DNA from 3 places in the Micromonospora sp. WMMD967 genome. Region 1 is predicted to be linked to each of the others. Evidence: predicted binding sites of a transcription regulator. Region 1 holds the regulator's gene; each other region holds the start of a gene.
The links. The regulator HrcA, encoded in region 1, represses chaperone genes, less so after heat shock. The targets are predictions, from matches to a motif close to GGTTNGCACNCTCNNNNNGAGNGTGCNAACC.

Region 2: a site for HrcA is predicted at 5,264-5,294, ahead of groES (co-chaperone GroES). Genes of this name have one in related genera too.
Region 3: a site for HrcA is predicted at 3,997-4,027, ahead of groL (chaperonin GroEL). Genes of this name have one in related genera too.

What each region holds. Positions count from the first base shown of each region.
Region 1 is NZ_JARUBK010000001.1:6,960,365-6,970,249, reverse strand. Features, by position in the region: gene O7631_RS31390 (enoyl-CoA hydratase-related protein) at 1-570, opposite strand, end outside; gene hemW (radical SAM family heme chaperone HemW) at 590-1,813, shown strand; gene O7631_RS31380 (DUF4870 domain-containing protein) at 1,935-2,567, opposite strand; gene hrcA (heat-inducible transcriptional repressor HrcA) at 2,794-3,816, shown strand; gene dnaJ (molecular chaperone DnaJ) at 3,888-5,033, shown strand; gene O7631_RS31365 (16S rRNA (uracil(1498)-N(3))-methyltransferase) at 5,035-5,769, shown strand; gene ppk2 (polyphosphate kinase 2) at 5,774-6,685, opposite strand; gene O7631_RS31355 (SDR family oxidoreductase) at 6,758-7,519, opposite strand; gene O7631_RS31350 (histidine triad nucleotide-binding protein) at 7,566-7,925, shown strand; gene O7631_RS31345 (serine hydrolase domain-containing protein) at 8,082-9,470, shown strand; gene O7631_RS31340 (PhoH family protein) at 9,601-9,885, shown strand, end outside.
Region 2 is NZ_JARUBK010000001.1:229,215-239,099, forward strand. Features, by position in the region: gene O7631_RS01070 (hypothetical protein) at 326-907, shown strand; gene O7631_RS01075 (molybdopterin-dependent oxidoreductase) at 1,252-2,970, opposite strand; gene groL (chaperonin GroEL) at 3,104-4,744, opposite strand; gene groES (co-chaperone GroES) at 4,815-5,129, opposite strand; gene O7631_RS01090 (methyltransferase domain-containing protein) at 5,390-6,586, shown strand; gene ybaK (Cys-tRNA(Pro) deacylase) at 6,597-7,076, shown strand; gene O7631_RS01100 (substrate-binding domain-containing protein) at 7,254-8,348, shown strand; gene O7631_RS01105 (ATP-binding cassette domain-containing protein) at 8,464-9,282, shown strand; gene O7631_RS01110 (ABC transporter permease) at 9,279-9,885, shown strand, end outside.
Region 3 is NZ_JARUBK010000001.1:575,937-585,821, reverse strand. Features, by position in the region: gene paaN (phenylacetic acid degradation protein PaaN) at 1-1,468, shown strand, start outside; gene O7631_RS02805 (GNAT family N-acetyltransferase) at 1,576-2,109, opposite strand; gene O7631_RS02800 (cold-shock protein) at 2,421-2,624, shown strand; gene O7631_RS02795 (hypothetical protein) at 2,999-3,949, shown strand; gene groL (chaperonin GroEL) at 4,222-5,844, shown strand; gene O7631_RS02785 (hypothetical protein) at 5,903-6,151, opposite strand; gene O7631_RS02780 (GNAT family N-acetyltransferase) at 6,231-7,163, opposite strand; gene O7631_RS02775 (S8 family serine peptidase) at 7,180-9,813, opposite strand.

The sequences.
Region 1 (9,885 bases):
CGCGGCGTCCAGCTCGGCGGCGGGCACGGAGGCCGTGACCAGGCCGACCTGGGCGGCCCGCCGCCCGTCGAAGGTGTCCCCGGTCAGGTACAGCTCGGCCGCGGCACGCGGGTGCAACCGGGGCAGCACGGTCGCCGAGATCACCGCCGGGATCACCCCGATCCGCACCTCGGTGAACGCGAACGTCGCCTCGTCGGCGCAGACCGCGAGATCGGCGGCGGCGATCAGGCCCAGACCGCCCGCCCGCGCCGGCCCACCGACCCGGGCCAGCACCGGCTTCGGGCACTCCCAGATCGCCGCGAGCACGTCACCGAGCATGCCGGCCGGCACCGTCCCGCTGGCGTACGCGGCGGCCGTCTCCTTCAGGTCCGCACCGGAGCAGAAGACCGGGCCGGTGTGGTCGAGCACGATCGCCCGTACCGCCTCGTCGGCGATCGCGTCGCCCAGCCCGGCCAGCAGTTGGGTCATGAGACCTGTGGAGAGCGCGTTGCGGTTGTGGGGGCTGTCGAGGGTGAGGGTGGTCACCCCACGGGCCGTGGCGACCCGCACGAGGACGTCGGGAGAGGTCATGCCGGGCACACTAGTGGCCATGCCCGGCGTCCTTCCAGATGGTGAGACCGTCCCCGTCGACGGATCGCTGCCCGCCACCGCCACCACGGCGGTCGGCGCGCGCGGCTTCGGCGTGTACGTCCACGTGCCGTTCTGCGCCAGTCGCTGCGGCTACTGCGACTTCAACACCTACACGGCGGCCGAGCTGGGCGGCGGCGCGAGCCGCGACGGGTACGCCGACACCGTCCTGGCCGAGCTGGCGCTCGCCGCCCGGGTGCTGGGCGACAGCCCACCGCCCCGGGTCGACACCGTCTTCGTCGGCGGCGGTACGCCCACCCTGCTCCCCGCCGACGACCTGGCCCGCATCCTCGACGGCATCGACCGCACCTGGGGGTTGGCCGCCGACGCCGAAGTGACCACCGAAGCGAACCCGGAATCGGTCACCCCGGAATCGTTGAAGCTGCTACGGGCTGCCGGCTACACCCGGATCTCGCTGGGCATGCAGTCCGCGTCGCCGGGAGTGCTGGCGATCCTGGACCGCAAACACAGCGCCGGCCGGGCCACCGCCGCCGCTCTGGAAGCCCGCGACGCCGGGTTCGAGCACGTGAACCTGGACCTGATCTACGGGACGCCGGGAGAGCGGGCCGAGGACTTCGCCGCCTCGTTGGAGCAGGTGGTCGTCGCCGGGGTGGACCACGTCAGCGCGTACGCCCTGATCGTCGAGGACGGCACCCGGCTCGCCGCCCGGATGCGGCGCGGCGAACTGGCGTACCCCAGTGACGACGTGGCCGCGGACCGCTACCTGGCCGCGGAGGCCGCGCTCGACGCGGCCGGACTCTCCTGGTACGAGGTCTCCAACTGGGCGGCCACCGACGAGGCCCGGTGCCGGCACAACCTGCTCTACTGGACCGGCGCGGACTGGTGGGGGCTGGGGCCGGGAGCACACAGCCACGTCGGCGGCGTGCGGTGGTGGAACGTCAAACACCCCTCCGCGTACGCCCAGCGGCTGGCCGCCGGCGCGTCTCCGGGCCTCGCCCGGGAGGTGCTCACGGCCGACGAGGCGCACATGGAGGACGTGATGTTGCGGCTGCGCCTCGCCAGCGGCCTGCCGTTGACAGTGCTCGACGCCGCCGGCCGGGCCGGCGCCGAGCGGGCGCTGGCCGACGGCCTGCTGGCCGCCGACGAGTACGCGGCCGGCCGGGCCGTGCTCACGCTGCGCGGGCGGCTGCTCGCCGACGCCGTCGTGCGCGACCTGCTGCCCTAGGGCCTCTGCCAAAGCCCCTGGCCGGCGTGCGGCGGGCCCGGACTCCGCCTCGGCTCGACCGAGGACCTTGACAAAGGCCCTAGCGGGGCGGGCCGGCCGGGGGAGCGGCCGGCCCGAGGTCTCACTTGACGAAGCTCGCGGAGAGCGGGTAGCGGTAGAGCTGCCCCTCGTTGGCCTTGATGCCGGCGATGATGCCGAACACGGCGCCGAGGATGATGGCCGCGCCGACCCCGATGAAGCCGATCAGGATGCAGGACAGCACCCAGCCGATGAGGCCGACGATCGACCAGATGAGCTGGAAGTTGAGCGCCGCCACGGCGTGCGTCCGCACGGTGGGGGACTGGTTGCCACGAGCCAGCATGGCCACCAGTGGGCCGATCCAGCCGAGCACGCCGCCGCTGATGATCATGCCGGCGGCGCCGCCGAAGTGCGCGACGAGCGCCCAGGTCTTGTCCTCGTTGTTGGCGAAGCCGCCGCCGGGGCCGCCGTACGCGCCGCCGGTCGGGTAGCCGCCGCCGGGCGGGGGATAGCCCCCGGGCGGAGGGTAGCCACCCGCCGGAGGGTAGCCACCTGACGGCGGTTGGTCACCGGTGGGCGGCGGATAGCCACCGGGCGGGGGATAGCCGCCCGGGCCGGGTGCCCCGGACAGTGGTGCGGTGGGTGGCTCGGCCGACGGGTACGAACCCGGGGAGGTCGGCTCCGGCGGGTAGTTGCCGGGGTCACCCGCGCCGGGAGGGCGAGGAGGTTCAGTCATGGATGTCACGGTAGGGGCATCTGGCAACGCCGCACCAGAGGAACACCTCCCGGCAGTGTGGGCCGTTCGGGTCCGGCGGGGTGGCGCGGGCCGCACCGACGGGCCGCCGTTGATCATCGCGTCGACGGGTACCTCGACGTAGACTGGCACTCGCTACAGTCGAGTGCCAGGACGGCCCGGCCGGCTCAGGAAGCCGGCGGCCGACGTGCGACAGGAGGTGCGGAGGATGGGTCTCGACGACCGCAAACTCGCCGTGCTCCGCGCCATCGTCGAGGACTACGTCTCCACCCAGGAGCCGGTCGGCAGCAAGGCGCTGGTCGAGCGGCACCAGCTCGGTGTCTCCCCGGCCACGGTCCGCAACGACATGGCCGTGCTGGAGGAGGAGGGCTACATCCGGCAGCCGCACACGAGTGCCGGCCGGGTGCCCACCGACCGCGGTTACCGACTCTTCGTCGACCGGTTGTCCCGGGTCAAGCCGCTCAGCCCGGCCGAGCGCCGGGCCATCGAGCGCTTCCTGGTCGGGGCGGTGGACCTCGACGACGTGGTGCACCGCACGGTACGGCTGCTCGCCCAGTTGACGCGGCAGGTGGCCGTCGTGCAGTACCCGTCGCTGGCCCGCTCCTCGGTGCGGCACCTGGAGCTGGTGCCGATCTCCACCACCCGGCTGATGCTCGTCATGATCGCCGACACCGGGCGGGTGGAGCAGCGGCTGGTGGAGCTGCCCGGTCCGGTGCCCGCCGACGACGTCACCGACCTGCGTCGGCTGGTCAACGAAAAGCTGGCCGGAGCCCGGCTGTCCGACACGCCACCACTGGTGCAGGCGTTGGTCGAGGAGGCGCCGGCCCAGCTGCGGCCGATGATGACGATGCTCTCCACGGTGCTGCTGGAGACGCTCGTCGAGCGGCACGAGGAACGCATCGCGCTGGCCGGCACCGCGAACCTCACCCGGGGTGGCCTGCTCGACTTCCAGGGTTCCCTGCGGCCGATCCTCGAGGCCCTGGAGGAGGAGGTCGTGCTCCTCAAACTCATCGGTGAGACCGAGCCGAGCACGACCCGGGTGCTGATCGGCGACGAGAACGAGTTCGACAACCTGCGGGCCGCGTCGGTGGTCAGCACCGGCTACGGCCCGGGCGCGACGATCGTCGGCGGTCTGGGGGTGCTGGGGCCCACCCGGATGGACTACCCCGGCAACATCGCCACGGTGCGCGCCGTGGCACGCTACGTGGGCGAGTTGCTGGCCCAGAACTGACCAGTCAGGGCCGACGGCCGGCGGCTGCCGGATCGGCGCAACGCGAGACGAACATGAGGACACGGAACGCAGTGGCCAGGGACTACTACGGCATTCTCGGTGTGAGCCGGGAAGCCTCCGATGACGAGATCAAGCGCGCCTACCGCAAGCTGGCGCGCCAGTTCCACCCGGACGTCAATCCGGACCCGGAGGCTCAGGAGAAGTTCAAGGACATCAACGCCGCGTACGAGGTCCTCTCGGACGACCGGAAGCGGCAGATCGTCGACCTGGGTGGCGACCCGCTAGCCCCGGGCGGCGGTGGCGCGGGAGGCCCCGGTGGTCCCGGTGGCGCGGGCCCGTTCGTCGGTTTCCAGGACATCATGGACGCGTTCTTCGGCGGTGCCGGGGGCAACGCCCGTGGTCCGCGCCCGCGTACCCGTCCGGGCGCCGACGCCATCCTGCGACTCGAACTCGACCTGCACGAGACGGCGTTCGGCGTCGAGGCGCCGATCACCGTCGACACCGCTGTGCTCTGCACCACCTGCTCCGGCGCCGGCACGGCCGCCGGCACCCACCTGGCGACCTGCGAGGCGTGTGCCGGTCGGGGCGAGGTGCAGTCGGTGCAGCGCACCTTCCTCGGCCAGGTGGTCTCCGCCCGGCCGTGCACGGTGTGCCAGGGCTACGGCACCACCATCCCGCACCCCTGCCCCACCTGCGCCGGCGACGGCCGGGTGCGCACCCGCCGCTCGCTGACCGTCAAGATCCCGGCCGGTGTCGAGGACGGCATGCGGATCCGGCTGGCCCAGCAGGGCGAGGTCGGCCCGGGTGGCGGCACCGCCGGCGACCTCTACGTGGAGATCCACGAGCGGCCGCACGACGTCTACTCCCGCAAGGGTGACGACCTGCACTGCCGGGTCACCGTGCCGATGACCGCGGCGGCGCTGGGCACCCGGCTGACCATCAAGACCCTGGACAGCGAGGAGACCGTGGACGTCAAGGCCGGCACCCAGCCGGCCAGCACGCTGCGACTGCGCGCCCGGGGCGTGCCGCACCTGCGCGGCACCGGCCGGGGCGACCTCTACGTGCACCTGGACGTGCGGACCCCGACCAAGCTCGACCCGGACCAGGAGAAGATGCTGCGCGACTTCGCCAAGACCCGCGGTGAGGAGGTCGCCGAGTTGTCCAAGCAGGGCGGCTTCTTCTCCCGGATGCGCGACGCGTTCAACGGGCACGCCTGAGGTGTCCGCACCGCTGTTCCTGGTCGAGGCGCTGCCCACCGGCGACGCGCTGACCCTGGACGGCCCGGAGGGGCACCACGCGGCCACCGTGCAGCGGCTGCGCGTCGGCGAGGAGTTGCTGCTCGCCGACGGGCGCGGCGGCACCGCCGCCGCCGTGGTCACGGCCGTCGGCCGGGGCAGCCTGGAGGTCACCGTCACCTCCCGGGGGTACGCGGACGCGCCCGTACCCCGGATCGTCACCGTGCAGGGCATCGCGAAGGGCGACCGGGGCGAGTTGGCGGTGCAGGCAATGACCGAGGTCGGCGTCGACGAGATCGTGCCGTGGGCGGCGTCGCGCTCGGTGACCCAGTGGCGCGGTGACCGGGGCGTACGCGCACGGGAGAAGTGGGTGGCGACCGCCCGGGAGGCAGCCAAGCAGGCCCGCCGGCCGTGGTTGCCGGTGGTGGCCGGCTCGCCCGACGAGTCGACCGCCACGGTGGCCCGTCGGATCGCCGGTGCCGCCGCCGGGTTCGTGCTGCACGAGGAGGCCGACGAGCGGCTCACCACCGCCGACCTGCCGACCGCCGGTGAGATCGTCCTGGTGGTCGGCCCGGAGGGCGGCATCGCCCCGGCCGAGCTGGCTGCGTTCCGCGAGGCCGGCGGCCGGCCGGTGCGACTCGGGCCGGCCGTGCTGCGCACCTCGACCGCCGGCGTGGCCGCGCTCAGCGTGCTCGCCACCCGCCTCGGCCGCTGGTGACCGCTCAGGGCCTCGGGAACACCGGCACGACCTCCTCCTCCGGCCCCAGGTCCAGCCCGGCGTTCCCGATGATCTGCGGGTCCGGTGTGCCGACCACCTCAGGATCCTTGCCGGCGTAGTCGAAGCGGTTCAGCACGTGTCGCATGGCCTCCAGTCGGGCCCGCTTCTTGTCGTTGCTCTTCACCACCGTCCACGGCGCGTCGGCCGTGTCGGTCCAGAAGAACATCGCCTCCTTGGCCTCCGTGTAGTCGTCCCAGCGGTCCAGCGAGGCGATGTCCATCGGGGACAGCTTCCACTGCCGGACCGGGTCGACCTGGCGGATCGCGAACCGGGTGCGCTGCTCGTTCTGGGAGACGGAGAACCAGAACTTGACCAACCGGATGCCCGAGCGCACCAGCATCCGCTCCAACTCCGGGGCCTGTCGCAGGAACTCCAGGTACTCCTTGCGCCCACAGAAGCCCATCACCCGCTCGACGCCGGCCCTGTTGTACCAGGACCTGTCGAACAGCACGATCTCACCGGCCGCCGGCAGGTGCGCCAGCCACCGCTGGAAGTACCACTGGCCGGCCTCCCGTTCGTCCGGCTTGGCGAGTGCCACCACCGACGCGCCGCGCGGGTTGAGGTGCTCCATGAAGCGCTTGATGGTGCCGCCCTTGCCGGCCGCGTCCCGGCCCTCGAAGATGATCAGCAGCCGCTCTCCGGACTCCTTGATCCAGTCCTGGAGTTTCAACAGCTCGATCTGGAGCAGCCGCTTGTCCCGGTCGTACTCGTCGCGGTCCATCCGGTCGTCGTACGGGTAGTCCTCGCGCCAGGTCTCGACGGGCGTCCCGTCGGGTCGGAGCAGGACGGGGTCGTCGTCGTGGCCGTCGGCCACCCGGTAGTCGGCAGTGAGGTCCAGCAACGCGGAGTCGGCCATGTCGAAGGCCCTTACCCGCCCGCGCACCCCCAACCACCTGTTCGACCAGGTGATGTGCCGCCGATTGCGGGATCAGCTGCGCAGGTAGGAGGCGCCGTTGAGGTCGACGATCGTCCCGGACGTCCACTCGGCCTGCGGCGAGGCCAGCCAGTGCACCGCGGCCGCGATCTCCTCCGGTCGGCCCACACGGTCGAACGGGCTCTGCGCCCGGATCGCCGCGCCCTGCTCACCGTGCAGGTACTCGGTGACCATGTCCGTCGCCACGAAGCCCGGCGCGACAGTGGCGACAGTGATGCCGTACGGCGCGAGCGCCACGGCGAGGGATTGACCCAACGCGTTCAGCCCCGCCTTGCTGGCACCGTACGCCGGCTGGTGCGGCTCGCCGCGGAACGCGCCCCGGGACGAGACGTTGACGATCCGCCCACCACTGTCGCGCATGTGCTGGGCAGCGCACCAGATGACGTTGCCGGCACCGGTCAGGTTGGTCTCCAGCACCTGCCGCCAGCGCTTCTGCCACTCCTCGTACGAGGCGCCGAAGATCGGGTGCGGGTCGTCCCGGTCGCCGTACGTCCCGGCGTTGTTCACCAGGACGTCCAACCCGCCGAGCGCCTCGGCGGCCCGGTCCACCATCGCCCGGACGGCGTCCGGGTCGGTGAGGTCCGCGCGGACCACCACGTGCCCGGCGCCGGGGAGTCGCCCGCGCACCTCCTCGGCCGCGTCGCCGGAGTCGCGGTGGTGGATCGCCACCCGGTCGCCGCTCTCGGCGAACGCCCGCGCCACGGCGGCGCCGATCCCGCGCGAGGCTCCGGTCACCAGTACCGCCCGATCCGTCATGCCGGCCATCCTGCCCGAGCCGCCTGCCTCTCCTTACACTGCCCCGATGGGATCCGACTGCCTGTTCTGCCGCATCGTCGCCGGGGAGATCCCGGCCACCGTGGTCCGGGAGACCGACACCACGCTCGCCTTCCGCGACATCGACCCGAAGGCGCCGGTGCACGTCCTGGTCATTCCGAAGGAGCACTACGCCGACGTCGCCACCCTCGCGCAGGGTGACCCGGCGCTGGCCGCCGACGTGCTCGCGACGTCCGCCGCCGTGGCCGAGGACGAGGGTCTGCTCGGCGACGGTTTCCGGTTGATGTTCAACACCGGCGCGTACGGCGGGCAGGAGGTGTTCCACGTGCACGCGCACCTGCTCGGTGGCGCGCCGCTCGGCCCGATGCTCGCCCGGGACCTGACATGAGCGAGCGTAGTGAGCGAATCATGGGGCTCGGTGCGGAGGTGTCTCATGGCGGCACGCGGCGAAGCGGAGTGACGGCATGAGCGAGCGTAGTGAGCGAATCATGGGGCTCGGTGCGGAGCTGTCTCATGGCGGCACGCAGCGAAGCGGAGTGACGGCATGAGCGAACCCGACGGTCGCGTGCACGAACACCTGGGTCGACTCGTCCGGCAGGTGCAGGCCGACGCCCGGGTGCCGGCGGTGTCGGTGGCGCTGCACCGGGCCGACCGGCCGCTCTGGACCTGCACCGTCGGCGAGACCGGGACGGACAGCCCGTTGACGCCGGACACCCAGTTCCGGATCGGTTCGGTGACGAAGACCTTCACCGCGGCGCTCACCCTCCAGTGCCGCGACGACGGGCTGCTGGACCTGGACGACCCGGTCGGCCGGCACCTGGACCTGCCCGCACACGGCGAGCTGACCGTGCGCCGGTTGCTGTCGCACACCGCCGGCCTGCAACGCGAGCCGTTCGGCGACGTGTGGGACAGCCTGCACGCACCGGACGACGACCAGTTGGTGGCGGAGCTGGTCCGGGCCGAGCGGGTGCTGCCGACGGGCCGCCGGTTCCACTACTCCAACCTGGGCATGGCCGTGCTCGGCCAACTGGTCGCCCGGCTGCGCGGCGAGAGCTGGGCGCAGGCGCTCACCGAGCGGATCCTGACGCCACTCGGGCTGATCGACACCACGGTGACCCCCCGGCCGACGGCGGCCACCGGGTTCCTGGTCGACGCGTACTCCGACGAGGCACACCCGGAGCCACCGACCGACTTCGGCGCTGTCGGCCCGGCCGCGCAGCTCTGGAGCACCGCCACCGACATGGCGCGGTGGGCGGCGTTCCTGGCCGACCCGGTGGCACTGGACCCGGCCGGCGCGGTGCTCGCCCCCGCGACGCTGGACGAGATGCGCTGGCCGGTGACCACCACCGACGAGACGCTCTGGGGCGCCGGCTTCGGGCTCGGGCTGATCCTGATCCCGCAGGGGGAACGGGTGATGCACGTGGGGCACGACGGGGCGATGCCCGGTTTCCTCGCCGGTGTCTACGGTCGGCGGGGAGGCGACGGCACGGCCGGTGCGATGGGCGCCGCGGTGCTCGGCTCGTCCGGTACGGCGGCCGAACTGTTCGACCTGACGCACCGGCTGCTCGGCGCGGCGGTCGAGCGGGACCCGGCCGACATCGCGCCGTGGCGGCCGGGGGCGCCCGCGCCGGCGGCAGTGCGGGGCATGCTCGGCCGCTGGTGGGGAGAGGGTTCCGAATACGTCTTCTCCTGGCACGACGGATCCCTGCGGGCGCGTGGGGTGGGGGATCCGGCCGGACGTCCGCCGGCGGTCTTCGAACCCCTACCGGGGCAGCCGGACGTGTTCCGCACGGCCTCCGGCCGGGAGGTCGGCGAGCTGCTGCGACTGACCCGGGACGAGGCCGGCGTGGTGGTCCGGATGCACTGGGCGACGTACCGGTTCACCCGCCACCAGGAGACCTTCGACAGGTACGACTTCCGGGCCGGGCGTTGATCGCGGCCAGCGGAAATGGGCGCGATGCGGCCCGCGTCGAACGGATACGATGGGTGTAACGTCCGCACGCCGGCCAGCAGGCCGGCGCCGAGATCGAGAGCAGGTGGCGCAGGGCCCTTCGGCCCGACCTATGACCGGCACCCCACCTCCCGGCCCGCCCCGGGTGCAGACCAGGATCACCGTGCCCGACTCGAAGATCATGGTCAATCTGCTCGGCGCAGGCGACGAGATCCTCCGACTCGTCGAACGCTCGGTCAACAGTGACGTGCACGTCCGCGGCAACGAGATCACCATCACCGGTGACCCCGCGGACAACGCCCTCGCCGAGCGGGTCTTCAGCGAGCTGCTCGAACTCATCGAGAAAGGCGAGACCCTGACCACTGACGCCGTCCGGCGTACCGTCGGCATGCTCGAG
Region 2 (9,885 bases), 6.7 Mb from region 1:
CCGCCGGCCGAGTCCCCCAGGCTGGAATGCCGGCCACCGGGTGTTCGTTACACCCCCGGCGCCGCCGCACCGAGAGCGCCCGGAGATGACCCGGGAATCAACCCCGGCCCCCGGTCGTTACACGGTGACCCGGCACCGCGAGCTTCAGCTGGCAGGTAGCCGATCCCGGTGTCACGGGCCTTGGCCCGTAGGTCGCCGACACCGCGCCGCGAGCCACCCCTGAGCCGCAGGCGCCGAGAACTTCCCCCTTTGTCGCAGCGCCGGACGAGGTGCTCACACCCGTGGAACGTGCGCGGGTGTCCTTACCCCCGAAGGAGCTACCCCCATGAACACGATCATGCGTAAGAGCGTGCTGTCCGTTGCTGGTCTCGCGTTCGTCGGTGGTGTGTTCGCCGGCCCGATCGCCGCGCACAACGTCGGCGACGCCAAGCCGGTAGCGGTAACGGTGCAGGCCGACAAGCCGGACACCGCCAAGCTGATCCCGCACGGCACCCAGGGCAACCAGTCGCACATCGACCTGAACGACGAGCAGACCGCCAACGTCAAGGCGATCATCGCCGCCACGAAGAAGGCCGGCCTGCCCGAGCGCGCCGCGGTGATCTCGATCGCGACGAGCCTGCAGGAGTCGAAGCTGGAGAACCTCGGCCACCTCGGCGACATGAACGACCACGACTCGCTGGGCCTGTTCCAGCAGCGGCCGAGCTCGGGTTGGGGCACGCCGGAGCAGATCACCGACCCGGCCTACTCCACCACCGCGTTCCTCAAGGGGCTGCGTCAGGTCGACGGGTGGCAGGACATGCCGCTGACCGAGGCCGCGCAGACCGTGCAGGTCTCCGCCTACCCCGACGCGTACGCCCAGTGGGAGCAGCAGGCCGCCGACCTCGTCGGCCAGTACTGGAACAGCTGACCCACCGAACAACCTGACCGCTGGCCGGCACCCACAACCGGGTGCCGGCCAGCGGCGTCTTCACCGCCGCCGCCGAACACCGCCACCCCGGGCGGCGCAGAGGCGGCGGCGGCACATCAGCACCCGAGATCTTGGACAGTTTCCGTTCTGCGCGAACGGAAACTGTCCAAGATCTCGACGTGCCAGGGCTTCCACGGGTTGCTGAGGCGGACCAACTCCGGCCCGCCGGGGGAAAGCCGGCAGAACCCCGGTCCCTCGGGCGAAGACGGACGCCTCAGAGCACGGCCCGCTGGCCAGGCAGCCGGCTCCCGCGGAAGACCCGTGCCAGATGACGGCTGCGGCGATCAGCGGACGGTGACGGTTACCGTGTGCCAGCCGGTCGCGCCGTCCGGGGCGACGCCCTGCGTACGCTCGGTCTGGGTCTCGCCGGTCGCGTCCGTCGCCCGGACCTGGAGGCGATGCTCGCCCGGGGTGGCGTCCCAACTCCACGACCACTGCACCCAGGTGTCCACCGACACCGTCGGAGCCAGTGTCGCCTCCTGCCAGGGCCCGTCGTCGACGCGTACCTCGACACGGCGGATGCCCCGGTGCTGCGCCCACGCCACCCCCGCCACGGTGATCGGGCCGGGGGTCAACCGGTTGCGTCGGCGGGGCGCGTCGATCCGGGACTGGGTCTTGATCGGGCCCTGGGCGGACCAGCCGCGCGGCACCCAGTACGCGTCGAAGTCGGCGAACCGGGTCAACTCCAGCTCGGTCACCCACTTGCACGCCGACACGTAGCCGTAGAGGCCGGGCACCACCATCCGGACCGGGAAGCCGTGCTCGACCGGCAGCGGCTCGCCGTTCATGCCGACCGCCAGGAGGGCGTCCCGCCCGTCGCGCAGCGCGGCGGTGGGGGTGCCGCAGGTCCAGCCGTCGACCGACCGGCCGACGACCTGGTCGGCGTCGTCGTCCGGGTCCACCTCGTCGAGCAGTTCCCGAATGGGTACGCCGAGCCAGCGGGCGTTGCCGATCAGGTCCCCGCCCACCTCGTTGGAGACGCACGCCAGCGTGACGTATCGCTCAACCAGCGGCCGGGCCAGCAGGTCGGCGTACGTGTAGGTGCGCTCGGTGCCGACCCGACCGTGGATCCGTAGCCGCCAGGTGTCCGGGTCGACCTGCGGCACCACCAGCGCGGTGTCGATCCGGTAGAAGCCGAGGTTCGGGGTGACGTACGGCGCGAGTTGCGCCAGCGAGAGGTCCGCGCCGGCCGGCACGGCCGGGGCGGGGGCGACCGGTGCGGGTAGGCGGATCGCGTCCCGGGCGGCGGAGACGCCGCGTCGTCCGGACAGCCAGCGCCCACCGAGGCCGGCCACCACTGCGGTGCCGAGCAGAGCCCCGCTCCCGGTGAGGAACCGCCGCCGGGACTCGGGGTCGACCTCGGCGGGGCCGTCCGCACCGACGGGGGCCACCGGCACGGGCGCAGCGGGTGTCACCGGCACGGGCGCGGCGGGTGTCACCGGCAACCCTTCGCCAACCGGCGGCGCCGCCGAGGACGGCTCAGCCGGTGACTCCCGCACCAGGCCATCGGTCGGCACCGGACCGGCGGGCGTCTCGGTCGGGGTGGGTGGGGACCACGGCCACGGGTCCAGTTCGAACGGCCCGTCGATGAACAGCCAGAGCACCAGGGCGCCGAGGCCGGCGCCGACCAGCGACGGCAGCGCGTCGAAGGCGTCCGCACCGGAGCGGGTCACCGCGGCGGCCACACCGATGACACCGAACGCGGCGATGCCGGCCAGGCCGAACGCCAACCGACGGACCGCCAGCACACCGAACAGCGCGGCGAACCCTGCCAGCAGCAGGCCCGTACCGACCAGCAGTGCGATCTTGTCGGCGGTGCCGAAGACGTCGATGGCCAGTTGCTTCAGCGACTCGGGGACGGCGTCCACGACCACGCCGCCCACCGCTACCAGGGGCGCCGACCGGGGACCGGTCAGCACCGCCACCGGTTCGGCGATCCCGATCGCGACGGCGGCGGCGGTCACTCCGGCCAGCGCGGCGTAACGCCGCGACGTGGTGCTCATCGGCCCAGTGTGCGCGATCATCTCGCCCGGTCGCCAACAACGTCAGCGTTCGGTAATGACCTGACAAGCGCGAGAACGGACCGGGGCACACCGCCGTACGACGGTGTGCCCCGGAACGGGTGTCGCTACCGGGTCAGAAGCCCGGGCCGTGCTGGTGGCCGTGACCGTGGCCGTGCCCACCGGCGGCGGCCGGCTCGGCCTGCTCCGGCTTGTCCACCACGAGGCTCTCCGTGGTGAGCAGCAGACCGGCGATCGAGGCGGCGTTGGTGACCGCGTTGCGGGTCACCTTCACCGGGTCGATGATGCCGGCCTTGACCAGGTCGACGTACTCGCCCTTGGCGGCGTCGAGGCCGTTGCCCCAGTCGAGGTCGGCGACCTTCTGCGTCACGACGTAGCCGTCGTGACCGGCGTTCTGGGCGATCCAGCGCAGCGGCTCGACCAGCGCCTTGCGGACGACCGAGACACCGACCTTCTCGTCACCGGTGAAGCCCAGGTCGTCGTCGAGCACCGAGAGGATCTGCACCAGAGCGGCGCCGCCGCCGGGGACAGTGCCCTCCTCGACCGCTGCCTTGGTCGCCGCGATGGCGTCCTCGATGCGGTGCTTGCGCTCCTTCATCTCGACCTCGGTGGCGGCGCCGGCCTTGATGACGGCGATGCCACCGGAGAGCTTCGCCAGCCGCTCGGCCAGCTTCTCCCGGTCCCAGTCGGAGTCGGAGGCCTCGATCTCCTTGCGGATCTGGGCCACCCGGTCGGCGACGTCGGCCTTCTGGCCGCCGCCGTCGACGATCGTGGTGTTCTCCTTGTCGACCACGACGCGCCGGGCGGTGCCGAGCACCTCCAGGCCGACCTGGTCGAGCTTGTAGCCCAGCTCCGGGGCGACCAGCTCGGCACCCGTGGAGATAGCGATGTCCTGGAGCATCGCCTTGCGCCGGTCACCGAAGCCCGGGGCCTTGACCGCGCAGACCTTGAGGGTCTTGCGCAGCGAGTTGACCACCAGGGTGGAGAGCGCCTGGCCGTCCACGTCCTCGGCGATGATCAGCAGGGGCTTGCTGTTCTGCAGGACCTTCTCCAGCAGCGGCAGCAGCTCCTCGATCGCCGAGATCTTCTGGGTGGTGACCAGGATGTACGCGTCCTCGAGGACGGACTCCTGGCTCTCCAGGTCGGTGACGAAGTTCGGCGAGATGAAGCCCTTGTCGAACTGGAGACCCTCGGTCACGTCCAGCTCGGTGGTCAGCATGGAGCCTTCCTCGACGGTGATGACACCGTCGCGGCCGACCCGCTCCATCGCCTCGGCGATCAGGTCGCCGATCGTGGCGTCCTGCGCGGAGATCGTCGCCACGTTCGCGATCGACTCCTTGCTGGTGACCTCGGCGGCACGGCCGAGCAGCGCCTCGGAGACCTTGACGGCCGCCGCGTCGATGCCCCGCTTGAGGCCGGCCGGGTTGGTCCCGGCGGTCACGTTGCGCAGACCCTCGCGAACCATCGCCTGGGCCAGCACGGTCGCGGTGGTGGTCCCGTCGCCGGCGACGTCGTTGGTCTTGGTCGCCACCTCCTTGACCAGCTGCGCGCCAAGGTTCTCGTACGGGTTGGTGAGCTCGATCTCCTTGGCGATGGTCACACCATCGTTGGTGATCGTCGGCGCACCGAATTTCTTGTCCAGGACGACGTTGCGCCCGCGCGGGCCGAGGGTGACCTTGACCGCGTCCGCGAGGGCGTTGACACCGTGCTCCAGCAGGTGCCGGGCGTCGTCCGAGAAGCTCAGGATCTTCGCCATTAATGTCCCTTCGAAGCGCCATTGCCCCGGCCCGGCGAGCCGGACCGGGGCAATGGAACTGATCGGTTGCTTACTTCTCGATGACCGCGAGGACGTCGCGGGCGGAGAGCACCAGGTACTCCTCGCCGGCGTACTTGACCTCGGTGCCGCCGTACTTCGAGTAAAGGACGGTGTCGCCGACCTGCACGTCAACCGGAACCCGGTTGCCGTTGTCGTCGACGCGCCCCGGGCCCACAGCGAGGACGGTGCCCTCCTGCGGCTTCTCCTTGGCGGTGTCGGGGATCACGATGCCCGACGCCGTGGTGGTCTCAGCCTCGTTCGCCTGGACCACGATGCGGTCCTCGAGCGGCTTGATCGCAACCTTGGTCGCGGTAGTCACGGGCATACCCTCCTGGGGTACTGGTTTCGTTGCTGGCCGGCGGGGCCGACCAGCGTCAATCTGCCTCATGCCACCGGGCGGGGCCGTCGTCGCGGGTGCCGGTCCGCCTGGCGTTGCGCACCCGGGTCGTGAGACCCGGAAGCTGGCACCCTCAGGGTGAGAGTGCTAATCGCAGGTTATTCCGTGGCTAGCACTCCGTCAAGGAGAGTGCCAGCGCGTCGCGCCCCGCCAGCCAGGATTCCTGGTCCGACCGGGAGAATGACCGCGTGGATCTCGATCAACTGGCGGCACTGCGTACCCCCGAGGGGTCGGCCGCGCTCACGGCGGCGGCCGGTCTCGCCGGCGGTGATCCACTGGCCGCGGCCTCGGCGTTGCGCGCGGCCGGCGTGCCGCCGACGCTGGCCGCCGCGGCGCTCACCCAGGCCGAGCTGCGCCACCGTGCGGTCGGCAAGTTCGGCCCGGCCGCCGCCGGGATGTTCCTCACCCGCCCCGGCCTGGAACAGGCCACCCGCCGGGTCGTCGCCGACCGTCGGGCGGCCCGGCTGCACGCCGCCGGTGTGCGCACCCTGGCCGACCTCGGGTGCGGCCTCGGCGCCGACGCGCTGGCCGCCGCCCGCGCCGGCATCCGGGTGTACGGGGTGGAGGCCGACCCGGTCACCGCCGCGATGGCCGCCGCCAACGCCGCGGCGTCCGGGCTGGCCGACCTGTTCACCGTCGAGTGCGGGGATGCCACGGCGTTCGACGTCTCCCGGGTCGACGGGGTCTTCTGCGACCCGGCCCGCCGCGCGACCGGCACCGGCCGTCGGATCTTCGACCCACGCGCCTACTCGCCGCCGTGGGACTTCGTCACAGGGTTGGCCGAGCGGGTGCCGCACACCGTCGTGAAGGTGGCACCGGGCCTGGACCACGGGCTCATCCCGGCCGGCGCGGAGGCGGAGTGGGTAGCTGTGGACGGCGACCTGGTCGAGGCCGCGCTCTGGTGCGGTGATCTGGCCGAGGTGCCCCGCCGCGCCACCCTCTACCGGCAGCGGGGCGTCGAGACCCACCGCCACCAGCTCACCGGCTCGGGCGCCGACGAGGCACCTGTCGGGCCGACGCGTCGCTACCTGTACGACCCGGACCCGGCGGTGGTCCGGGCGCACCTCGTCGCCGAACTCGCCTCCGAACTGGACGCGACCCTCGGCGACCCGAGCATCGCCTACCTCTACGCCGACCGCCCCACCCGCACCCCGTACGCGCGCTGCCTGGAGATCACCGACGTGCTGCCGTTCTCGCTCAAGCGACTGCGGGCGCTGCTGCGCGATCGCGGGGTGGGTCGGGTGGAGATCCTCAAGCGGGGTTCCGCGCTCACCCCGGAGCAGCTTCGGCGGGACCTACGGCTGGCCGGCGACGCCTCGGCCAGCCTGGTGCTCACCCGGGTCGCGAACGCACCGACGGTGCTGATCGGGCAGCCGGTGGTCTAGCGTCGTCGGTGTGGCGGGACAGGGCACACCGGCGACGGCACTGTTGGTCAAGCGCGGGATCGCGCATCGCACCCACCCGTACCGGGTGTCGCCGGACGCCCCGAACTACGGCGCGTTGGTGGCGGTGGCGCTCGGCGTGGCACCGGAGCGCGTCTTCAAGTCGCTGGTGACCGCTGTCGACGGTGGGCTCACCGTCGCGGTCGTCCCGGTCACTGGTGAGTTGGACCTCAAGGCGCTCGCGGCGGCGGTCGGCGGCAAGCGGGCGACGCTTGCCGAGCGGGCGGTCGCCGAGCGGGCCACCGGCTACGTACGCGGGGGGATCAGCCCGCTCGGGCAACGCCGCCGGTTGCCGACAGTGCTGGACGATTCCGCGCTGGACCTCCCGACGATCTACGTCTCGGCTGGTCGGCGTGGCCTGCAGCTCGAACTGGCCGCGGCCGATCTGGTGGCGCTGACGGACGCGCGCACCGCGCCGCTACAGACCCGCTGACGACATTCATGACGGCCGACCCGTTCCGGGATGGCCGGGGAGTAACAGTCGCGTTGCTGAATTGTTATCGCTCCCAACAAACTTGGCACCTGCGCGGTCTTGTGGAGCCGGTGTGACGCGAAATACGTTGCCGGACACAACAAAACGACACCTCCCCCACCCGAAAGGACCCTGCACATGCGTAAGGGGATCCTCACCATCGCCACCGTGGGCCTACTCGCGACCGGTGGATTGACCGCCTGCGGCGACGACGCCGGCTCTGGTTCGACCGACTCCAAGAAGACCCCCAAGATCGGCGTGATCCTCCCGGACAGCAAGTCGTCCGTCCGCTGGGAGACCGCGGACCGTCGCTTCCTGGAAGAGGCGTTCAAGACCGCCGGGGTCCAGTACGACATCCAGAACGCCCAGAACGACAAGACCGCCTTCCAGACCATCGCCGACCAGATGATCACCAGCGGCGTCACCGTTCTGATGATCGTCAACCTGGACTCGGGCACCGGCAAGGCCGTGCTCGACAAGGCCAAGTCGCAGGGCGTCGCCACCATCGACTACGACCGGCTCACCCTCGGCGGCTCCGCCCAGTACTACGTCAGCTTCGACAACGAGGTCGTCGGCAAGCTCCAGGGCGAGGGCCTGTCGAAGTGCCTGACCGAAAAGGGCGCGAAGAACCCCGTCGTGGCGTACCTGAACGGCTCCCCCACCGACAACAACGCCACCCTGTTCAAGGCCGGCTACGACTCGGTGCTCAAGCCGAAGTTCGACTCCAAGGAATACGTCAAGGGCCCTGAGGACGCCGTGCCGGCGTGGGACAACGCGCAGGCCGCAACGATCTTCGAGCAGCAGCTGACGAAGGCCAACGGCAAGATCGACGGCGTGCTCGCCGCCAACGACGGTCTCGGCAACGCCGCCATCTCGATCCTCAAGAAGAACAAGCTCAACGGCAAGGTGCCGGTGACCGGGCAGGACGCCAGCACCGAGGGCCTGCAGAACATCCTCGCCGGTGACCAGTGCATGACCGTCTACAAGGCCGTCCGGGAAGAGGCCAAGGCCGCGTCCGACCTGGCCATCGCGCTCGCCAAGGGCGAGAAGAAGGACACCGGCCAGACGGTCAAGGACCCCGAGGGCAACCGCGACGTCCCGTCGGTGCTGCTCACCCCGAAGGCCATCTACAAGGACACCGTCAAGGACGTCATCGCCGACGGCTACGTGACCAAGGAAGAGGTCTGCACCGCGGCGTACGCCAAGGCCTGCGCCGACGCCGGCATCAGCTGACCGACGCCGCAGTACCCGCCGGGACGACCACCGCCGCCCGGCACGGGAGCACCCCTCCCGTGCCGGGCGGCGCCCGCCGGACGGGCCCCGACCCTCCCTTAAGAAGGAGACCCCCGTGTCCGCGACCCCCCTGCTGGAACTCCGCGGGATCGACAAGAGCTTCGGTCCCGTCCAGGTGCTCCGCGACGTCGCCCTGACCGTCCACCCGGGCGAAGTCACCGCACTGGTCGGTGACAACGGTGCCGGCAAGTCGACCCTGGTGAAGTGCATCAGTGGCATCCACCCCACCGATGCCGGTGAGTTCCTGTTCAACGGTGAACCAGTGCACATCGGCAGCCCCCGCGACGCCGCCGCGCTCGGCATCGAGGTCGTCTACCAGGACCTCGCGCTCTGCGACAACCTGGACATCGTGCAGAACATGTTCCTCGGCCGGGAGAAGCGCAGCGGCATCGTCCTCGACGAGCCGACCATGGAACAGCTCGCCGCCGAGACGCTGGCCGGGCTCTCCATCCGCACCGTCACCTCGCTGCGCCAGCACGTGTCAAGCCTCTCCGGCGGTCAGCGTCAGACCGTGGCCATCGCCAAGGCCGTGCTGTGGAACAGCAAGCTGGTCATCCTGGACGAGCCCACCGCGGCACTCGGCGTGGCACAGACCGCCCAGGTGCTCGAACTGGTCCGCCGTCTCGCCGACAACGGCCTGGCCGTGGTGCTCATCTCCCACAACATGAACGACGTCTTCGCCGTCTCCGACCGGATCGCCGCGCTGTACCTCGGCCAGATGGTCGCCCAGGTGAAGACCACCGACATCACCCACGCGCAGGTGGTCGAGCTGATCACCGCCGGGCGCTCGGGCGGGCTCGGCATCGCCGCCGACCCGGGCAGCAACGGCGACGGCCCGCAGCCGGCCGACTCGATCTCAGGAGGCGCCCGATGACCACCACCGCCGTGCGGAAGGACGGCCCCGCGGCCGTCACACCGCCGCCGACCGTCGGGAGCCACGCCCGCAACTACCTGAGCCGGGTACGCGGCGGCGACGTCGGCGCGCTACCCGCGGTGCTCGGCCTCATCGTGCTCTGCACCGTCTTCGCGATCATGCAGCCGTCGTCGTTCCTGTCCGCCGGCAACTTCGCCAACCTCTTCACCCAGGGCGCGGCGGTCACGCTGATCGCGATGGGTCTGGTCTTCGTACTGCTGCTCGGCGAGATCGACCTCTCCGCCGGCTTCGCCAGCGGTGTCTGCGCGGCGGTACTGGCCAATGTGGTCACCGTGCTCGGCTACCCCTGGTGGGTCGCCGTGCTCGCCGGGATCGCCACCGGCTTGGTCATCGGCACCAGCCTCGGCCTGCTCGTCGCGAAGATCGGCATTCCGTCCTTCGTGGTCACCCTCGCCGGCTTCCTCGCCTTCCAGGGCATCGTGCTGCTGCTGGTGAAGGAGGGCACCAACATCTCCGTCCGCGACGAGGTGCTGGTCGCCATCGCCAACCGCAACCTCACCCCCACCCTGGGCTGGGCGCTGGCAGTGCTCGCGGTCGTCGGCT
Region 3 (9,885 bases), 6.4 Mb from region 1:
CGGGCGGGTCGCCACCGAGACGAGTCCGTTCGGGGTGGAGTTGGCGGTTCGGTACCCGCACGCCGGCCCCGGCGAGCTGGTGAGCGCCGCCTCCGCCGCGCTGCCCGCGTGGCGCGATGCCGGCCCGCAGGCCCGGGTGGGTGTCTGCCTGGAGATCCTCGACCGGCTGCACAAGCACATCTTCGAGCTGGCCAACGCGGTGCAGTTCACCAGCGGGCAGGCGTTCGTGATGGCCTTCCAGGCCGGCGGCGCGCACGCGCTGGATCGTGCCCTGGAGGCGCTGGCGTACGCGTACGCCGAGATGACCCGGCACCCGGGCACCGCCGGTTGGGAGAAGTCCGCGGGCAAGGGCGACCCGCTGCGGATGACCAAGACGTTCCACGTGGTGCCGCGTGGGGTGGCGCTGGTGATCGGCTGCAACACCTTCCCGACCTGGAACTCGTACCCGGGGCTGTTCGCCTCGCTGGTCACCGGCAACCCGGTGATCGTCAAGCCGCACCCGCGCGCGGTGCTGCCGCTCGCCATCACTGTGAAGTACGCCCGGGAGGTGCTCGCCGAGGCCGGCTTCGACCCGAACCTGGTCATGCTGGCGGCCGAGGCCCCCGGTGAGAAGCTCGCCAGCGACCTGGCCCTGCACCAGGCCGTCAAGATCGTCGACTTCACCGGTTCCACCGAGTACGGCGACTGGTTGGAGACGCACGCCCGGCAGGCGTCGGTCTACACCGAGAAGGCCGGTCTGAACACCGTCGTCATCGACTCCACCGACGACTTCGCCGGCATGTGCCGCAACCTCGGTTTCACGCTGACCCTCTACAGCGGTCAGATGTGCACCACTTCGCAGAACATCCTCATCCCGGCCGGCGGCATCGAGACCGACCAGGGGCACAAGAGCTTCGACGAGGTTGCCGGCGGTATCGCCGCCGCGGTCGGCAAGCTCACCGCCGACCCGGCCCGGGGTGTGGAGCTGACCGGCGCCATCGTCAACGACGGGGTGTTGGAGCGGCTGGCCGAGGTCACCAAGGTCGGCGAGCCGGTGTTGGAGTCGCGGACCGTAGACCACCCGGCGTACGCCGACGCGGTGGTGCGTACCCCGACGATCGTGAAGCTGGCCGCGGACGACACGGAGACGTACGGCCGGGAGTGGTTCGGGCCCATCTCGTTCGCCATCGCGACCGACTCGACGGCGCACAGCCTGGAGTTGCTGCGTCGCACGGTCGGCGAGAAGGGCGCGCTCACCGCCGGGGTCTACTCCACCGACGAGTCGGTGCTGGACGCCACCGAGGCGGTCGCGGTCGAGGTGGGGGTGCACCTGTCCTGCAACCTCACCGGCGGTGTCTTCGTGAACCAGTCGGCGGCGTTCTCCGACTTCCACGGCAGTGGTGCCAACGCGGCGGCCAACGCGGCCCTGACCGATGGCGCGTACGTGGCGAACCGTTTCCGGACCGTCCAGTCCCGACGCCCGGCCTGACGCTCAACGGCCGAAGTGATCAAGAGGTTTGCGTCAGCGCGAGGGCGATTCCTGACGCAAACCTCTTGATCACCGGTCGCTGGCGGGAGGGCCCGAAGGGCCGGGGGTCAGGCTGCGCGGCGCATTTGGAGCTCCGTCATCGCGGGGATGTTGGGGTGGGGGACTCGTACGCCGGTGTCCTCGAAACCGAGCCGTTGGTAGGCGCGGTAGGCGCGGTCGTTGCCCACCACGACCTCCAGCAGCAACTCCGGTCGGCCGCAGGACCGCGACCAGGCGGCCACACCGTCGATCAGCTCGCGGAGCAGGCCGCTGCCCCGCCAGGTCGGCGTGACGTACACGGCGTAGATCACGGTCAGCCCCGCCTCGGCCGGAGCGATGGTGCCGCCGGCGTGCCCGACCAGCCGTCCACGGCCCGGGTCCGCGACGAACTGCGCGTTGTTCGGGCCGGCGGAGGTGTACGCGACCCGCGCGGCGTACTCGGCGTGGGATCGGGCCGCCGCGTCCGCGATCGTCTCCAGGAAGGCCAACGGCGCGTCGGCGAGCATCTCCAGGCGCAGCGCCCGCATCCGGGCGGCGTCCATCGGCCGAACCCGGCGGATCTCCGCCTGCCGCAGGCCGGGCGAACCGGTGTCGATGGTCATGTCCGCATGCCTACCACAGGGGCGGACCCGGTTTCCGGTCCGCCTCTTCCGCCGGCGGTATCCCATGCGCCCTGACCGGGATCCACCATCCTGGATCCCGGTGGATCGGAAAACCGGTCCGCCGACATGATCCAGCCGCACTGAAATATGCCCGATTTGTGGTCGTGCACGGCTGTCACTCCTCGTGTAGCGTGCGATTTCGGTCACCGCTTTCAATGGCCGTCATCGATTGCTGAGGCGGTGCTCCGATGGCGTCCGGCTGTGCCGTGCGCCGGGCAGGCAACGCCGCGCAGAGTGAGGGAAGTGGCACCGTGGCACAGGGTTCCGTGAAGTGGTTCAACGCCGAAAAGGGTTACGGCTTCATCGCCGTCGACGGCGGTCAGGACGTGTTCGTCCACTTCTCCGCGATCGAGATGGACGGCTACAAGGCGTTGGAGGACGGCCAGCGGGTGGAGTTCGAGATCGCGCAGGGCCAGAAGGGTCCGCAGGCGGAACACGTACGCGTCATCGGCTGAATGTCGCGCACCCGCAGCCCCGCGCGTCGGGGCAGCGGCACGGGCGCGCAACCGGGAAGATCGTGAACCGTTCCAGCCGATGCTGAGGAGCGTTCATGACCGACCAGCCACCCTCGTCCATCCCACCCTCCGGGCCGGCTGAGCCGGGCCCGTCCGACCCGACCCAGAGCCAACCCGGCCCTGCCGGTCCGCCGCCAGCTGGGGAGCCAGGCGTGCCGCCGGGCAGTCCTCCTCCGGGGTCGGACCCGGCGCAGGGTGCCTGGGGTGCGGGCGGGCCGGGCCCGGATCCCGCGCAGGCTTCCTGGGCTGCGGGCGGTCCCCCGCCGGGTGCGGATCCGGGGCAGGGCGCCTGGGGTCCGCCCCCGCAGGGCTGGGTGTTTCCGCCCACCGGGGGCTACCCACCCGGGGCCGGTCCCTACGGCGGGCAGCAGTGGCAGCCTGGGCCGCCGGTCGGGTGGTACCCGCCCGGTTACGGCTTCGACCCGAACGATCCCCTGGTCACCCCGCCCGGTTTCGGCATCGGTGGCTGGTTCAACAGGTGCGGGGGAGCCCTGCGCCGGGGCTGGCGGCAGTTGGTGCCCATCATGCTGCTCACCCAGGTGTTGCCCGCGGCGGTGCTGTCGGTGATCTCTCTCGGGTTGGACCCGTCGGCCACCTGGGCTGCCGAGGTCGAGACGAGTTCGACAGCGGCGCTGCCGGACAACTTCGTCGCGGAGCTGGCGGGTCTCCTGGCCGTGCTGGTCGGCGGGAGTCTGGTGATCGGCCTGGTGCAGGCCGTCGGGTGGGCCGCCGGCAGCTGGGTGATCACCCGGCAGGCCATCGGTCAGCCGGCCGGCCTCGACTCCGCGCTGCGCTACGGCCTCCGTCGGGCGCTCGGGCTGTGGGGCTGGACCCTGCTGGTCAGTCTGCTCATCGGCATCGGAGTCTGCTTCTGCGTCCTACCGGGCATCTACCTGGCGTTCGCGCTGAGCATGGCCGGCCCGGTCTACCTCTTCGAGCGCCACAACCCGATCGGCCGATCCTTCCGGATGTTCCACGACCGGCTCGGCCTGCTGCTCGGTCGGGTGGCGCTGGTGGCCCTCGCGGTGATCGTCGTCAGTTTCGTCGCCAGCGCCCTGGAGGGGGTCGCCACCTCCGGCTTCGGTCCGGATCCCTTCGCCTCGGCGGGCACCGCGATCGGCGCGGTGGTGGTGATCGGAGTCACCGCGGTGCTGGCCCTGCCGGCCCACCTCGCCCAGTTGATCGGTCTGCTGCTGACGTACACCGAGCAGCGCGCCCATGAGGCGCCGGTGAACGCTGCCGGACTGGCCACGGAACTCGGCTGAGCGGCCTCATCGTGCTTGCACTCGGCAGGGGAGAGTGCTAAACAAGTCATTGGCACTCGCATACCGTGAGTGCCAATGGTCGGGACGGTGGGGCCAGGTTGCACCGGCGTGGAGACGCCGGGGCGGCACATGGCCGGTCGTCGCGGGCTATCCGGCCCGGCCGAAGGACGTCGTCGTCGCCAGGTGGCGACGTCCCAAGGTGCGTACACCAGGCGGCCCATCCGAGGCACACATCTCGGGTGGCCCGTGAGTGTCCAGGAGGACAACGCCGTATGGCCAAGATGATCGCGTTCGACGAAGAGGCGCGCCGCGGCCTCGAGCGGGGCATGAACCAGCTCGCCGACGCCGTAAAGGTGACCCTCGGCCCCAAGGGCCGCAACGTCGTGCTCGAGAAGAAGTGGGGTGCCCCCACCATCACCAACGATGGTGTGAGCATCGCCAAGGAGATCGAGCTCGAGGACCCGTACGAGAAGATCGGCGCTGAGCTGGTCAAGGAGGTCGCCAAGAAGACCGACGACGTTGCCGGTGACGGCACGACGACGGCGACCGTCCTGGCCCAGGCCCTGGTTCGCGAGGGCCTGCGCAACGTGGCCGCCGGCGCCAACCCGATGGCCCTGAAGCGGGGCATCGAGGCCGCGGTCGCGAGCGTCTCGGAGGAGCTGTCCAAGCTCGCCAAGGACGTCGAGACCAAGGAGCAGATCGCCTCCACCGCCTCCATCTCCGCTGGCGACAGCACCGTCGGCGAGATCATCGCCGAGGCGATGGACAAGGTCGGCAAGGAAGGCGTCATCACGGTCGAGGAGAGCAACACCTTCGGACTGGAGCTGGAGCTCACCGAGGGTATGCGCTTCGACAAGGGCTACATCTCGGCCTACTTCATGACCGACCCGGAGCGTATGGAGGCCGTCTTCGACGACCCGTACATCCTGATCGCCAACAGCAAGATCTCGTCGGTGAAGGACCTGCTCCCGATCCTGGAGAAGGTCATGCAGTCGGGCAAGCCGCTGCTGATCATCGCCGAGGACCTGGAGGGCGAGGCTCTCGCCACCCTGGTGGTCAACAAGGTCCGTGGCACCTTCAAGTCGGTCGCCGTCAAGGCGCCGGGCTTCGGTGACCGCCGCAAGGCCATGCTGACCGACATCGCCATCCTCGCCGGTGGCCAGGTCATCAGCGAGGAGGTCGGCCTCAAGCTCGACGCCGCCAGCCTCGACATGCTGGGCCGCGCCCGCAAGGTCGTGGTGACCAAGGACGAGACCACCATCGTCGACGGTGCCGGTGACGCCGAGCAGATCCAGGGTCGGGTCAACCAGATCCGGGCCGAGATCGACAAGAGCGACTCCGACTACGACCGGGAGAAGCTGCAGGAGCGGCTGGCCAAGCTGGCCGGCGGCGTTGCGGTCATCAAGGTCGGCGCGGCCACCGAGGTCGAGCTCAAGGAGCGCAAGCACCGCATCGAGGACGCCGTTCGCAACGCGAAGGCCGCCGTCGAGGAGGGCATCGTCCCGGGTGGTGGCGTCGCGCTGGTCCAGGCCGGCAAGACCGCCTTCGACAAGCTCGACCTGGTCGGCGACGAGGCGACCGGTGCGAACATCGTCAAGGTCGCGCTGGACGCCCCGCTGCGGCAGATCGCCGTCAACGCCGGCCTCGAGGGCGGCGTCGTGGTGGAGAAGGTCCGTAACCTCGAGTCGGGTCACGGCCTCAACGCCGCCAACGGCGAGTACGTCGACCTGCTGGCCGCGGGCATCATCGACCCGGCCAAGGTGACGCGCTCCGCGCTGCAGAACGCCGCTTCCATCGCGGCGCTGTTCCTCACCACCGAGGCAGTTGTCGCGGACAAGCCGGAGAAGACCCCGGCTGCCCCGGCTGGCCCGGGTGGCGGGGACATGGACTTCTGAGTCCAGTTCCGACACACCGAACGGGGCGGGCCGCTGACGCGGTCCGCCCCGTTCGTCGTCAGGTCGGTAGGGGGCGCTGGTTGCGCCGTTTCTGCGTCCGGTCGTACGGCGGCAGCAGCTGGATCGGGGCGTCCACCATCTCGCGTGGCTCCTCGACCACCGGCGGCTCCCCGTCGGTGGTCATCTCGGCGAGTTGCTCGGCATCGCCGTAGTCGAGCCGGTCGAACGGCAGTTGGCCGGGGAGCTCGCCGACCGGTTTCCAGGTGATCGGCGGGCCGTCCTCGGTCTGGTCGTCATCCGTGGTCATGGCTGCCTCCTCTACCGAAACGGTAGGGGGCGTCGATGCCCCGATGCGGGCGAATGGATCCATGTCCCGTTTGACGTGTTTATTCCGTCAACGTCCGTCGGTACAGGAAGAAGACCCGCTCGATCCAGGCGCCCGCGCTGCCCGAGTAGAACGGCACCGGGCCCACCCAGCCGATCTGCGCCCGATCCAGCCCGGCCGCCTGCTGATCCCGGAGGCAGCGCCGCAGCAGCACTCCACCGATGCCCGAGCCCTCGGCCGCCGGCGCGGTGCCCATCGGCCCGAACCAGCTCGGCCGCGACGACCCGTACGCGGCGAAGCCGAGCACCTCGCCATCCCGCTCCGCCAGGTGGCAGCCGGCACCGTCACGACCCACGGACCCGGTCAACTCGCCGTCCCACGTACCGCCGAAGGTGGACCGGGCGAACGCGGTGAGCGCCGCCAAGTCCCTCGGCCCCGCCCGGCGTACTGTCACGCCCTGGTCGGCCAGCCGACGCTCCGCCGCCTCCGTGGACCGCAGTGCCGGCGACTCGTCGTACGACAGGTCGGCGGTCATGTTCCAGGCGGTCCGGTCCTGCTGGTAGCCCAGCGCGAGGGCGGCGCACACCGCCGGCGTGTAGCGGACGTCGATGCCCGGCCACGCGTAGTACGGCGGGTTCCCGGCCAGCAGCACCTCGGTCACACCGCGCTCGGCGAGCACCTGCTCGGCCCGGCGCAGCAACGAACGGCCGACGCCCCGGCGGCGGTGCTGCGGGAGGACCGCGACCAGGTCGACGTGCCCGATGCCCGGCTCGGACGACGACTCCGAGCAGATCAACGCCCCGACCAAGTCCGCACCCCGGTACGCGCCCAGCCCCACCACCCGCCGGTCGCGGGCGGCCCGAGGCCAGAGCACGTCCACGACGGGTGCCGCCTCGGCGGCGTCCTCGGGCAGGTCGAGAGCCTGCTCGCAGAGCCGCACCACGGCGGGGATCAGGTCGGCGCTCAGCTCGGTGACGGTGATCTCGGCGTCCATGGTCGCCGACCCTAGATCACCGGGTATTGGGTCGCACCCCCGCGGCGGCGCTGACCGCGGCGAACGCGTCGACCTGGCCGGCGCCGGTGACGTTCGACGGAGTGCCGCAGTCGTCGGACGGGTTGCGGGAGCGGTACGTCGGCGTGGCCGCCGTGGCGGTGTCCCGCAGGATCTGCCGGGTCCGGGACAGGTCGCCGACCAGAGCCGGGTTCGCCGACCACATCAGTGCGACCACCCCCGCCACCTGCGGGGTCGCCATCGAGGTGCCGTCCAGCGCCGCGTACGTGCCACCCGGCATGGCCGACACCACACCCACACCCGGTGCCAGCACGTCCGGCTTACCCACGCCCGGAACCGGCCCCCGCGAGGAGAACTCGGCGACCCGTCCCTGCGGGTCCACCGCGCCCACGGTCAGCACGTCGGGGAACGGGGCCGGCGGGTCGTCGATCGACGCGCACCACGGGCCGGTGTTGCCGGCCGCGGCGACCACGAAGATCCCGGCGGCGTCCAGCGCCGCGGTGGCCGGTCGCAGCACACGCCGGTCGCACCCCTCGATGGGTGGGCAGCCCCAGGAGTTCGTCAGCACCTGCGGCGCGCGCTCCGGGCGGCCGTCCGTGAACGGGTCACCACCGGTCGGGAAGGGTGCCAGCATGAACTGGAGGCAGTCCAGGTAGTGCCCGGGGCTGCCGAGGTTGCGGTCCAGGTTGACGCAGCCCACCCACTGCGCGTCCGGGGCCACCCCGATGCCGTCCCGCCCGACCGCGCTGCCGACCGTGTGGGTGCCGTGCCCGCCCTGGTCGGTGGGGCTGCGGGTGCCGTCCCACGGGTCGTACCAGGAGTCGTCGCCACCGCGGAACTGCGCTCGCAGCGCCGGGTGGGTGCCGTCCACCCCCGAGTCGGAGCTGCCGACCACGATGCCCGACCCGGTCACCCCGAGCTGGGACCAGACCTTGTCGGCACCGATCTGGCTGATGTTCCACTCCGGACCGGTGGGCTTGGGCGCGGTGCCCCGGCTCTGCCCGGCCGGGGCCGGCAGTGGGCGGAGGCGTTGGCTGACCAGCACCCGGTCCACCTCCGGCCGGCGGGCGAGCCACGCGCGCACCGCCGGGCCGCCGTCCACCTCGACGGCGTTCACAAGGTAGTACGACACCGGGTCGAGTCGGAGTCGGTTCAGCTCCCGGACCAGGTCGGCCTGGCTCTGCTCGGCGGTCGCCACCAGCCGCCGGTAGACCTCCGTCGCCCGGGCGTCCCGCCCGGCCCGACCCGCCGCGCCGGTCGGCAGACCGGTCAGGTCCGCCTGCGCGCGTAGCACCACGAGCAGGCGCTCGCCGTAGAGGCCGGGCTGGCCGGGGCCGAGGTCGACCACGCCGAACGCCACCACCAGCACCACGGCGGCCACCGCGGCGACCCGACGGTTCGGGGTACGCGCCGACCGCCGGGCGAGCAGCACCGCGTACCCGATGGCCACCAGGACGGCGACGACGAGCCCGGCGCCGGTGGCGGCCGCCACCCAGAACGGAACGTCCCGGGTACCGATCAGCAGCAGGCTGATCTCTTCCGGGTCGGTGAAGGCGAGCGGGCCGAGCGCGGTCAGGCCCACGAGCCAACCGGTCGCCGTCCGGCCGGCGCGTGCGGCGTCGACCGGGTCGACAGTGGGCCGCCAGGCCGCAGCCCACAGAGCGGCCAGTGCGAAACCCACCGGCGGCAGGGTCCACAACGCGGGCAACTGCGCGCCGGACTGACCGGTGCCGGCCGCGAGCAGCAGCAGCGTCACCCCGGCGACCAGCCCTCCGACCAGCACCAACCGGCCCGGGCGAGGTGGTCGGCCGACCGCGAACCGGGACCAGAACGCGGCGTCCAACAGGGTCGCGGCCAACACTCCGAGCGCGGCGGACGCCAGCAGCGCGAGCAACGTCTCCAGGAGCCCGCCGAGCGCACCCAGCCAGGCCCACGGCAGCAGCGTCGCCAACCCGGCCGCGACCGCGAGCAGCGGCACCGGCCCGGGTCGGCGTGCACGCCCGGCCGGCTCTGCCCCGACCTCGGCCTCGGTCCGCGCGGTGTCGTGGGCTTGGGTCCGCGCGGTGTCGTGGGCTTCGGCCTGCGCGGTGTCGGTCCCGGTCCGCGCGGTGTCGTGGGCTTGGGTCCGCGCGGTGTCGTCGGCCTCGGTCCGTGTGGCCTCGCTGTTGTCGGTGGGTGCCGTGCCGCTGACCGCTTCGGCTGGTCCCTGGTACGCCTGCCGGCCTGTCGACCGGCGAACGACGAGCGCGGTGAGCGTGGCCACGGCGGCCAGCGCGGCGAGGTACGCCTCGTGGTGCACCGGCGGCACGACCCGCAGCGCGGTGAGCACCCCCAGTGCGACGGCCCCGACGAACCAGACCCGCCCGATGGCCCGGACCGTTGTCGACCGGGGCACGACGGCCAGTAGCAGGGCGGGCGTGCCCACCAGCACGACGGCGGCCAGGCCGAGGACCGGCCAGAGCCAGCCGACCCGATCCCGTCCGAAGCCGAGCAACACCTGGTCGGTGACCCAGCCGCCGGACTGGACGGCCACGGTGACGGCGACGGTCCAACAGCCGACGAACACTGCCGCCACCGCGGGCCAGGGGGAGCTGCGGCGGTTGAGTCCGGGGTACGAAGGCTGACCGTGCATCCGAGAACCTTACGACCACGACGAAGGGTTTCGACCCGACCGCCGGTTCGTGGGGTACCAGAGCCGTGCAGA